2 regions of the Bacillus sp. NPDC094077 genome follow, and region 2 is predicted to be linked to the other one. Evidence: riboswitches for the same ligand, from Rfam matches in the RefSeq annotation. Region 2 holds a riboswitch; the other holds the start of a gene.
What was found. Region 2 has a riboswitch for FMN ahead of ACQKNR_RS10980 (ECF transporter S component). Riboswitches for the same ligand answer to the same signal wherever they lie in the genome.

Region 1 (4,745 bases), on a different contig from region 2:
AAATCAGTCGTTGACTGGCTAAAAAGTCGTTTTGGTACAAATATTACACTTGGTATTCATGGTGAATCTATGGGGGCTGCAACTCTTCTTCAATATGCGGGACTTGTAGAAGATGGTGCCGATTTTTATATTGCTGATTGTCCTTTCTCTGATTTCTATGGGCAATTACAGCATCGTTTAAAAGTTGAATTCCATTTACCAAAGTGGCCTTTATTACCTTTAGCAAACACTTTTTTAAAAGTTCGTGACGGTTATACAATTCGTGAAGTTTCACCAATCGATTGTATAAAAAATATTAACAATCCCGTTCTCTTTATTCATAGTAAAGATGACGATTATATTTTAGCTGATATGACTAAAGCACTATTTGAAGCAAAGGAAAATAATAAACAACTTTATATTGCAGAACACGGTGCACACGCTTGCTCTTATAACGAAAATAAAGAAGAGTATGAAGCAGCCGTCGATCAATTTTTAAACACATATGTGAAAGAAACAAAAAACAGGCTTGCATAAGCCTGTTTTTTTATTGCGCTAACACGTCTGTAACTTGTTCCATATTTTCGGAAATCCATTGTACCGCATCATCTAGCGTTGGAAATTCTGTCGTTTGAAATGTTACCTCATCTTGAAGTAACCAAACATCCTTCGATTCTTGTCCTACACCGGCAATGGACCAGTGCAATAAACTATATGGATGATTATCATTCAAAAATGATGCCCACGTGCGCTCATTTGCAATATTTCGTAATGTACGTAATTGTTTATCCATCTTTCGTCACCTTACTCTAGTCAGTTATAAAAACCATTATAACACCCTCTTCTTCTCTAAACAAAGTACTCTTTTTATATTGTCAAGTCCCCTTCCTGAATATATGATGAAATTAAGCGTTTGGGAAGGAGGGATAACGTTGGCAAAAGTACAAATTAAAGTAAATGATAATGGCTCTTTTCGCGTTACAGGGGACGTGGAATTAGTCGACTCACAAGGGAATGTATTCCCAGCAAAACCGGCATTTTCTTTATGCCGTTGTGGCTTATCAAAAAATATGCCTTATTGCGATGCTTCGCATAAAGGTAAATTCGAATCTGTTGTTAGAGCAACAGATTCTGAATAATTTTGTATGTGACATGCACATTTTTTTGTGCATGTTTTTTCTTTTGATTAACTTTCCTACATCCCTTTTCCTTACAACATTTCTAACACTTTTTTCCTCATTCAAATCCACGTATATTTTCACACAATTCTTCACATTCGAATATTTTTACTAGCCTTTTTTCTTTTTTGTGCTATAATTTGAGCAAACAGCATCCTTCGGGGTCGGGTGAAATTCCCAACCGGCGGTGATGAAGTGCAAACTTCTAAGTCCGTGACCCGTTTTCAACTCGAAAACGGTGGATCTAGTGAAATTCTAGGGCCGACAGTATAGTCTGGATGGGAGAAGGATATGTTTCTAGTTTTTTATATAGTGAATACACTTTTATTTCAGTATGCATATTTTTAAAAATTCGTTTTGAATCTTTATATATGTTTAGTTTTCTATACTCATTTTTTATACTGAAATAAAAAAGAGACAACTAGCGTTTAAAAAATTTGATATCTTTGCTAGGTTTTTTCCTTATGCAAAAATATGAATCTTCGTTAGGTTTCTTTCCTATGCTTTTGTATTCGAACTATATGTCTAGAAATCACGTCTCCCAAACCCCAAGGATATTAAATCCTTGGGGTTTTTTGATTTTTTTAGGAGAGGTGAAGAGAATGACAGATCAAGAATATATGAGGATTGCCTTGCAATTAGCAGAAGGTACATCAGGACAAACAAGTCCAAATCCTATGGTTGGTGCTGTTGTTGTAAAAGATGGAAACATCGTCGGTATGGGGGCTCATTTACGCGCTGGTGAAGAACACGCAGAAGTTCACGCACTTCATATGGCTGGTGAAAAAGCAAAACATGCTACTGTTTATGTAACACTTGAACCGTGTAGCCATTTTGGAAAAACACCACCTTGCTGTGATTTGCTCATCGAAAAAGGAGTCAAACGGGTTGTAATTGCTACCCTTGATTGCAATCCTCTCGTTTCTGGTAATGGAAAAAGGAGATTAGAAGAAGCTGGCATCGAAGTAACTACCGGTATTCTTGAGGCAAAAGCCACTTTATTAAATCGTTTCTTTTTTCACTATATGAAAACGAAACACCCATTTGTAACAATAAAAACAGCGATGAGCCTAGATGGCAAAACAGCAACTGCAACTGGTGAAAGTAAGTGGATTACAGGTGAAGAAGCACGAGCTGATGTTCACCAATATCGCCATACACACGATGCGATTCTTGTTGGAGTGAATACAGTTATTGCTGATAATCCACACTTAACAACAAGAATTACAAATGGAGGGAAACATCCAATTCGCGTTATTTTAGATACCCATTTAAAAACGCCACCATTTTCTCATGTCATAACAGATGGTTTAGCACCGACATGGATTATTGTCGGTAGGGATGTAGATAAAGAGAAAATAGCTTCTTATGAATCTGAAAATATAGCTATATTCCAAATGAAAACGAAACAAATTGAAATCCAAGATGTTTTAAACCTACTCGGTGAAAAACAAATCCTTTCTCTTTTCGTGGAAGGTGGTCAAACAGTTCATGCAAGTTTCTTACAAACAAACAATTTCAATGAAATTGTAACCTATATAAGTCCGAAATTAATTGGTGGGAAAGATGCTCCTACTTTATTTGGAGGAAATGGTTTTTCAAAATTACAAGATGCGCTTTCCTTAAAAATTCAAGAGATGAAACAAATTGGCGATGATATAAAAATCGTTGCGAATGCCCGAAATGAGGTGCCCGAATGTTTACAGGAATTGTAGAAGAATTAGGAACGATAGCAAACATGCAACAAAGCGGAGAAGCGATGAAGTTAACTGTCCATGCAAACAAAATTTTATCCGATGTGAAGTTAGGTGATAGTATCGCGGTGAATGGCATTTGCTTAACCGTAACTAGTTATACAACTACTTCATTCACAGTTGATGCAATGCCTGAAACGATGCAATCAACATCACTTCGTATGCTTAAACCACATTCTAAAGTAAATTTAGAGCGGGCAATGTCTGCAAACGGACGATTCGGTGGACATTTCGTTACAGGACACATCGACGGTATCGGGACGATTTTAACTAAAAAACAACACTACAATGCCATCTATTACAAAATAGCAATTTCTGATGAATTGCTACGCTACTGTTTGCATAAAGGATCCGTTGCTGTTGATGGAACGAGTTTAACGATATTTGATATAGACGAATCTTCCATAACAATTTCACTCATCCCGCACACAGTAAGCGAATCTGTCATCGGAGAAAAGAATGCCGAAGATATCGTAAACATTGAGTGTGACATGATCGGTAAATATATCGAACGCTTTATCTCTAAACCCGTCAAACGAACAAGTTCAATGACCGAAAGTTTTTTACAAGAAAACGGATTTCTATAAGGGGGAAACATAATGTTTCATCGTATTGAAGAAGCTCTAGAAGATTTAAAACAAGGAAAAGTCGTTATCGTATGTGATGATGAAAACCGAGAAAATGAAGGCGATTTTATTGCTTTAGCAGAGTATATTACACCAGAAACGATTAACTTTATGATTACTCACGGTCGTGGTCTCGTATGTGTTCCAATTACAGAACACCATGCAGAACGTCTACAATTAGAACCAATGGTATCTCATAATACAGACTCACATCATACTGCATTTACAGTAAGCATTGATCATGTTTCTACAACAACAGGGATTAGCGCTCACGAACGTGCAACTACGATACAAGAATTATTAAATCCCGTATCAAAAGGTGCTGATTTCAATCGCCCTGGACATATCTTTCCATTAATTGCGAAAGAAGGCGGTGTACTGCGCCGTGCGGGTCATACAGAAGCTGCTGTCGATTTAGCCAAACTTTGCGGAGCTGAGCCAGCTGGAGTTATTTGCGAGATTATAAATGAGGACGGTACGATGGCACGTGTACCTGATTTACTACAGTGCGCAAAACAATTCGATATAAAAATGATTACGATAGAAGATTTAATTGCTTATCGCCGTCATCATGAAACACTTGTGACGAGAGAAGTGGAAATTACATTACCTACAGATTTCGGTACTTTCCATGCAATTGGCTATTCTAATTCACTGGATACAAAAGAACATATCGCGCTCGTAAAAGGTGATATTTCAACAGGAGAACCGATACTTGTACGTGTTCATTCTGAATGCTTAACAGGAGATGTATTCGGTTCATGCCGCTGTGATTGCGGACCACAGCTTCATGCTGCACTTGCTCAAATTGAACGTGAAGGAAAAGGCGTTCTTCTTTATATGAGACAAGAAGGACGAGGCATTGGGCTTCTTAATAAGCTTCGCGCTTATAAATTACAAGAAGAAGGATTCGATACTGTAGAAGCAAATGAAAAACTCGGCTTCCCTGCTGATCTTCGTGATTACGGTATCGGCGCTCAAATATTAAAAGATTTAGGCTTACAAAATTTAAGATTATTAACGAATAATCCAAGAAAAATTGCGGGCTTACAAGGTTACGATTTAGAGGTCACTGAGCGTGTACCTTTGCAAATGCCAGCAAAAGAAGAGAATAAAACGTATTTACAAACGAAAGTAAATAAATTAGGACATTTATTAAACTTATCCCGCATTAACGGGCAGTAAAACTCCCACCTCAAAATTCGGCT
Region 2 (4,745 bases):
ATCTTGCTGCATTATAACAAATTTCTTCTACATCTTCTATTGATAATTCTTTCGTTTGAAACATTCTTTCTTCTAGTAAAGAAAATAAAAATTGTATTTGCAACTTACTTGGCAATTCATCCTCAATTATTGAAATTGGTAAATCGTGGTCTAACGGACTACACAATAAAATGGCTATACTCGGTTCACCATCTCTTCCTGCTCTTCCGATTTCTTGTAAATAGGAAGCTATATTAGTCGGGTAGTGGAAATGAATAATATATCTCGTATTCGACTTATTTACTCCCATACCAAAAGCACTTGTACATATTACAAGCTGCAACTGATCATTCATAAATTGCTGTTGAATTAACATACGCTCTTCATGTTCCATACCACCATGGTAAAAAGCTACACCAGTAACGCCTTTTCCTCTTAAATATTCCGTTAAACGCTCTGTCCATGCTCTACTTGAACAATAGATAATCCCTGGCCCTTGTAAATACATTACATGTTCCAAAAGCGCCTCTTTCTTCTCTTCTATCGTCTCTACAAATTGTACTTCCATTGCAATATTTGGACGATCAATAGAGTATACATGCTCCGTAGCATTCTTTAAATTTAAACTCTCTGCTATATCTCGCAGTACACTTTTTGTCGCCGTAGCCGTTAACGCCAGTACTGTAGGAGATCCGATATTCTCAATGACTACATTTAGTTTTTTATAATCTGGTCTAAAATCATAACCCCATTGCGAAATACAATGAGCCTCATCCACAACAAATAATGAAATATGAATTTTCTTCAATTCTCTTATTAACAATTCCGACTGCAACATCTCGGGTGAAACAAAAATAAATTTATATGAAGCTAATTTTTTCATTGCTTCTCTTTTTTCATTTAATGTCCGAAAACTATTAAATGCTATCACTCGGTTTTTCACAACATACTTTAGTTGTGTCACCTGGTCTTCCATCAAAGATAATAATGGTGATACAACAAGCACTGTCCCTTCTTGCATTAAACCTGGAAGTTGATAGCACATAGATTTCCCTCTTCCAGTCGGTAGCATCGCTATAACATCTTTTCCTTCCAATAAATCTGTAATAACCCCTTTTTGACCTAGACGAAATTCAGAATATCCAAACCACTTATACAAATATTCCTCAAGTTTCATTTATACCCTCCATCCGTGCTAATACAAGACGGACTTCAAAATAAGAGATATCTTCTCCTACCGCTTGTTTCAACACACGCAACTTACGTGTTTGTAATGCTTCAATTACTTTTGTTACGTTTTCTATTTTTTCCTTTTCCATAAACATCTCGATAGAAAACTCTTTTTCTCGTAAAGCAATTTCAACAAAATGATCTTCTATCGTTGCAACCTTTAAATTTCTAATTGTCGCTATTTCTTCTAAAGAACGCCCTTGTCTCCAAAAATTATATGTTTTTTTCGTTGATAAACTAAACAATTCAGCTCTCTCATTTGGATAAGATATAATTTCAGCTAATAGTGGAAATTCATTTTCTTTATCGCGAACTTCTTGTATAAAGAAGTGAATTGTCCCCCAAAACAAAAAATACACTCGAAATATATCTTGTTTCGTAATTTCTGCTAATTGTTGCAATGTACAACCGATACGTTCATAACCCGTTAGTCGATATGTTACAATCGTTGCTTCTATTGAATTACTTTTTTCTAAAAGATTATGTATTTCTCTCCATAACCTTCTCGCCAATTCACTTCTCCTATACGGAACTCCCGTGAGAAAATGTTTCACCCACACCATTATTTCTGTATCTTGTTGAATGGGGATAAATTTCGTATTATTCTGTTGTAAATTAGATATAGTTTGAATAATTAATGCTAATCTTCTCCAAAATGTTTCACCTAATTCACCATAGTGCAAACCATGTAAATGCGTTGGAAAAGCATAAACTTCCTCCCATTTATGTAACTGCGTTTTACCTACATGTGTTAACACATATGTATTTTCATGTATTTCTTGAATAAAATCTACTTGCAACAACTTTGCAACTTCACGATCATAGTCCGTTCTATTTAACGATTTATATATTCCGAATAAAAAAGAAATCCGGAACATATTTCCATCTTGTAACGTTTGCGAAGAACGTTTTCCTTTTAATAAATAATAAATAGAAGAAACGGTCCTTTCACCATTCAATTGTTTTAAACAATACAATAAAGTATATTGTATTTGCATTACCGCTTCCACCTTCCAATTTAACTTCATTCCTTTTTCAGTATGATTACACCGTCTACTGTTACTCATTAAACTTATCATATTCGCACCATATGCTTGTATATATTCTATTGTACCAAACGAAATAACATTTACGTATTTTGAAAATCTTATGACATAATTAAAAAATAAGTTGACACTCTAATTGATAAGGATTATCATTATAATTTTATGTTGAAAAGTTTTAAAAACCGTTTTACAATAAGGTTATAATTTTTATGGCGAGCTTTTCACATACATATTATCAGGAGGGAAAAAAGATGGCAAAATATACAATCGTTGATAAAGATACTTGTATTGCATGTGGTGCTTGTGGCGCTGCTGCCCCAGACATTTATGACTATGATGATGAGGGTATTGCATTTGTAACATTAGACGATAACCAAGGTATCGTTGAAATTCCAGATGTATTAATTGAAGATATGATGGATGCATTCGAAGGTTGTCCAACTGACTCAATTAAAGTTGCTGACGAATCATTTGACGGCGATGCTTTAAAATTCGAATAGTCTTTTATTAACTTCAAAAAACGCCCCTCATATTAATGAGGGGCGTTTTTTGTTTTCTATTTTCAATCTACTAAATAAAACCATTAGTAGTTCCATACTACTAATGGTTTTATTTTATATTTTATGCATTTTTCATTTTTGCAAACACCCATACTTTCAGGCGTGAGAATAACGCTACAAATACAATTGTTACTACAATTCCTTTAATCAAATTAAACGGTAAGATTGCCGTTATAACAGTCGTTTTTATAGCCTCACTAGACATAGCTGGTGAATTTAAAAACCAAGTGTAAGCTGGGAATATGATGATGTAGTTTAATACACTCATAATTAGCGCCATTGTAATTGTCCCTAGCATTAATCCTGTCGTTAAACTCTTTACAGTACGATACTTTCTAAATAAGAAAGCTGCTGGTCCAATAAATAAACATCCTGCAATAAAGTTTGCAATTTCTCCAACTGGCACTCCTGTTAAACTTCCTTGAATCCCGTAATATAAAATATTCTTTATCCCCTCTACAATTACCCCCGCCATTGGTCCGAAAATAATTGCAGCAATTAGAGCTGGCACATCACTAAAATCAATTTTTAAAAATGGCGGAAGCCCTGGGAACGGGAAATCCAACATCATCAGTAAATATGCAATACTACTTAGCATCGCTACACTCACCATCTGCACTACACTGTTTTTTTGTTTCATCCTTCTCTCTCCTTTTCCATCGATCATCTCATGGAAAGTGGAAAGGTTCTGCTATGCCTATTTTTTCATAGAACGAAAAAACCCTTTGTGTTTTACACAAAGGGAGAATTTAAGGCACACCAAACAGACATTCAAATTCATATCTTTTTTGAACGCTTGAACCTCCATCTTCTCCCATCCAGACTATACTGTCGGCTTTGGAATCACACCAAATCCTGCCTTAACGGCTCGCGGGCTTAGAACGAAATCATAAATAGTTCATCACCGCCGGTCGGGATTTTCACCCTGCCCCGAAGATAGACCGATATTCTATTTTCCCCTTCATTATACAACAACCTAATAACATTGTGAACTAAAAAATTGTAACTTATTAAAAATTAGTTATTTATTTTCAGTAATCAATTAAACCGAAAAATTTTACAATACAATCCATATTTTTATTATTCGGTATTTCTCTTATGAATTCCCTAGCCATATATAACTAAAAATGATAAGATGTTGAATTGTTAAGATAAGAACATTTTCTGAGTTATGGAGGAAATGTCATGAAGAAAGATAAAAGACACTCTATTCGAGAAGCAATGAAAAAAAACTTAAGAAAAGAATACTTTTACTTAAAAAAAGAATTACTTTTCTACTGTCCAATCGATTTAGGCACATTCTCAAGCGAGACATACTATGCCGTTTTCGATGAAGATGGCATCAGTATTTATCAGTATGATAAAAAAACAGAAAGTAAATTAAAATTGTGTGAGCGTCATCCATGGAAGAGTTGGAATAAAGTAAAGGTTGATCACTATTTGACAACTTCTCAATTTATTTTTCAAGGTGAGCGAAACTGGATATTATCCCTTTTCCAAAAAGGAAAGGAAGCTCAAAAAATTATCGAAGAGCATACATCTTTACAAACAGAAGTTGTTTCCCGTTCTTTCTTAAACAAACTTCCTGGTTTCCGTTCTAATACACCGTTGAATAAATACATCGGTAGCATTTGCTACACTGCACTTATTGCATTTTTATTAAAATGGATGATTCCATTTCAAGCACCACAAATTGCCCTGTACTCTATTTCAATTGGATGTATGCTTCTTGGCTTACTTTGTCTGACAATTGGTTTAATTGAACCGACTATTGTACTGTTTCGTACAAAGGAGAAAACAAGAACAAAAGTCTTTTACTTATATAGCTACTTAGCTATTTCTGGATTTATATGTGTCTTTATTTTTTGGTAAAAGAAACCGTCCCAAAATAAATTTTGGGACGGTTTTCTGTTAGGTATAGATCGCTCTT

Region 1: another riboswitch for FMN. It lies ahead of ribD (bifunctional diaminohydroxyphosphoribosylaminopyrimidine deaminase/5-amino-6-(5-phosphoribosylamino)uracil reductase RibD); the one in region 2 lies ahead of ACQKNR_RS10980 (ECF transporter S component).

What each region holds. Positions count from the first base shown of each region.
Region 1 is NZ_JBNNUF010000001.1:629,583-634,327, forward strand. It holds gene ACQKNR_RS03190 (alpha/beta hydrolase) at 1-516, shown strand, start outside; gene ACQKNR_RS03195 (YqkC family protein) at 527-772, opposite strand; gene ACQKNR_RS03200 (CDGSH iron-sulfur domain-containing protein) at 876-1,118, shown strand; FMN riboswitch at 1,308-1,451, shown strand; gene ribD (bifunctional diaminohydroxyphosphoribosylaminopyrimidine deaminase/5-amino-6-(5-phosphoribosylamino)uracil reductase RibD) at 1,760-2,872, shown strand; gene ribE (riboflavin synthase) at 2,854-3,498, shown strand; gene ribBA (bifunctional 3,4-dihydroxy-2-butanone 4-phosphate synthase/GTP cyclohydrolase II) at 3,511-4,722, shown strand.
Region 2 is NZ_JBNNUF010000003.1:436,606-441,350, reverse strand. It holds gene recQ (ATP-dependent DNA helicase RecQ) at 1-1,156, opposite strand, end outside; gene ACQKNR_RS10990 (helix-turn-helix domain-containing protein) at 1,146-2,207, opposite strand; gene ACQKNR_RS10985 (ferredoxin) at 2,507-2,755, shown strand; gene ACQKNR_RS10980 (ECF transporter S component) at 2,877-3,455, opposite strand; FMN riboswitch at 3,618-3,757, opposite strand; gene ACQKNR_RS10975 (hypothetical protein) at 4,001-4,687, shown strand.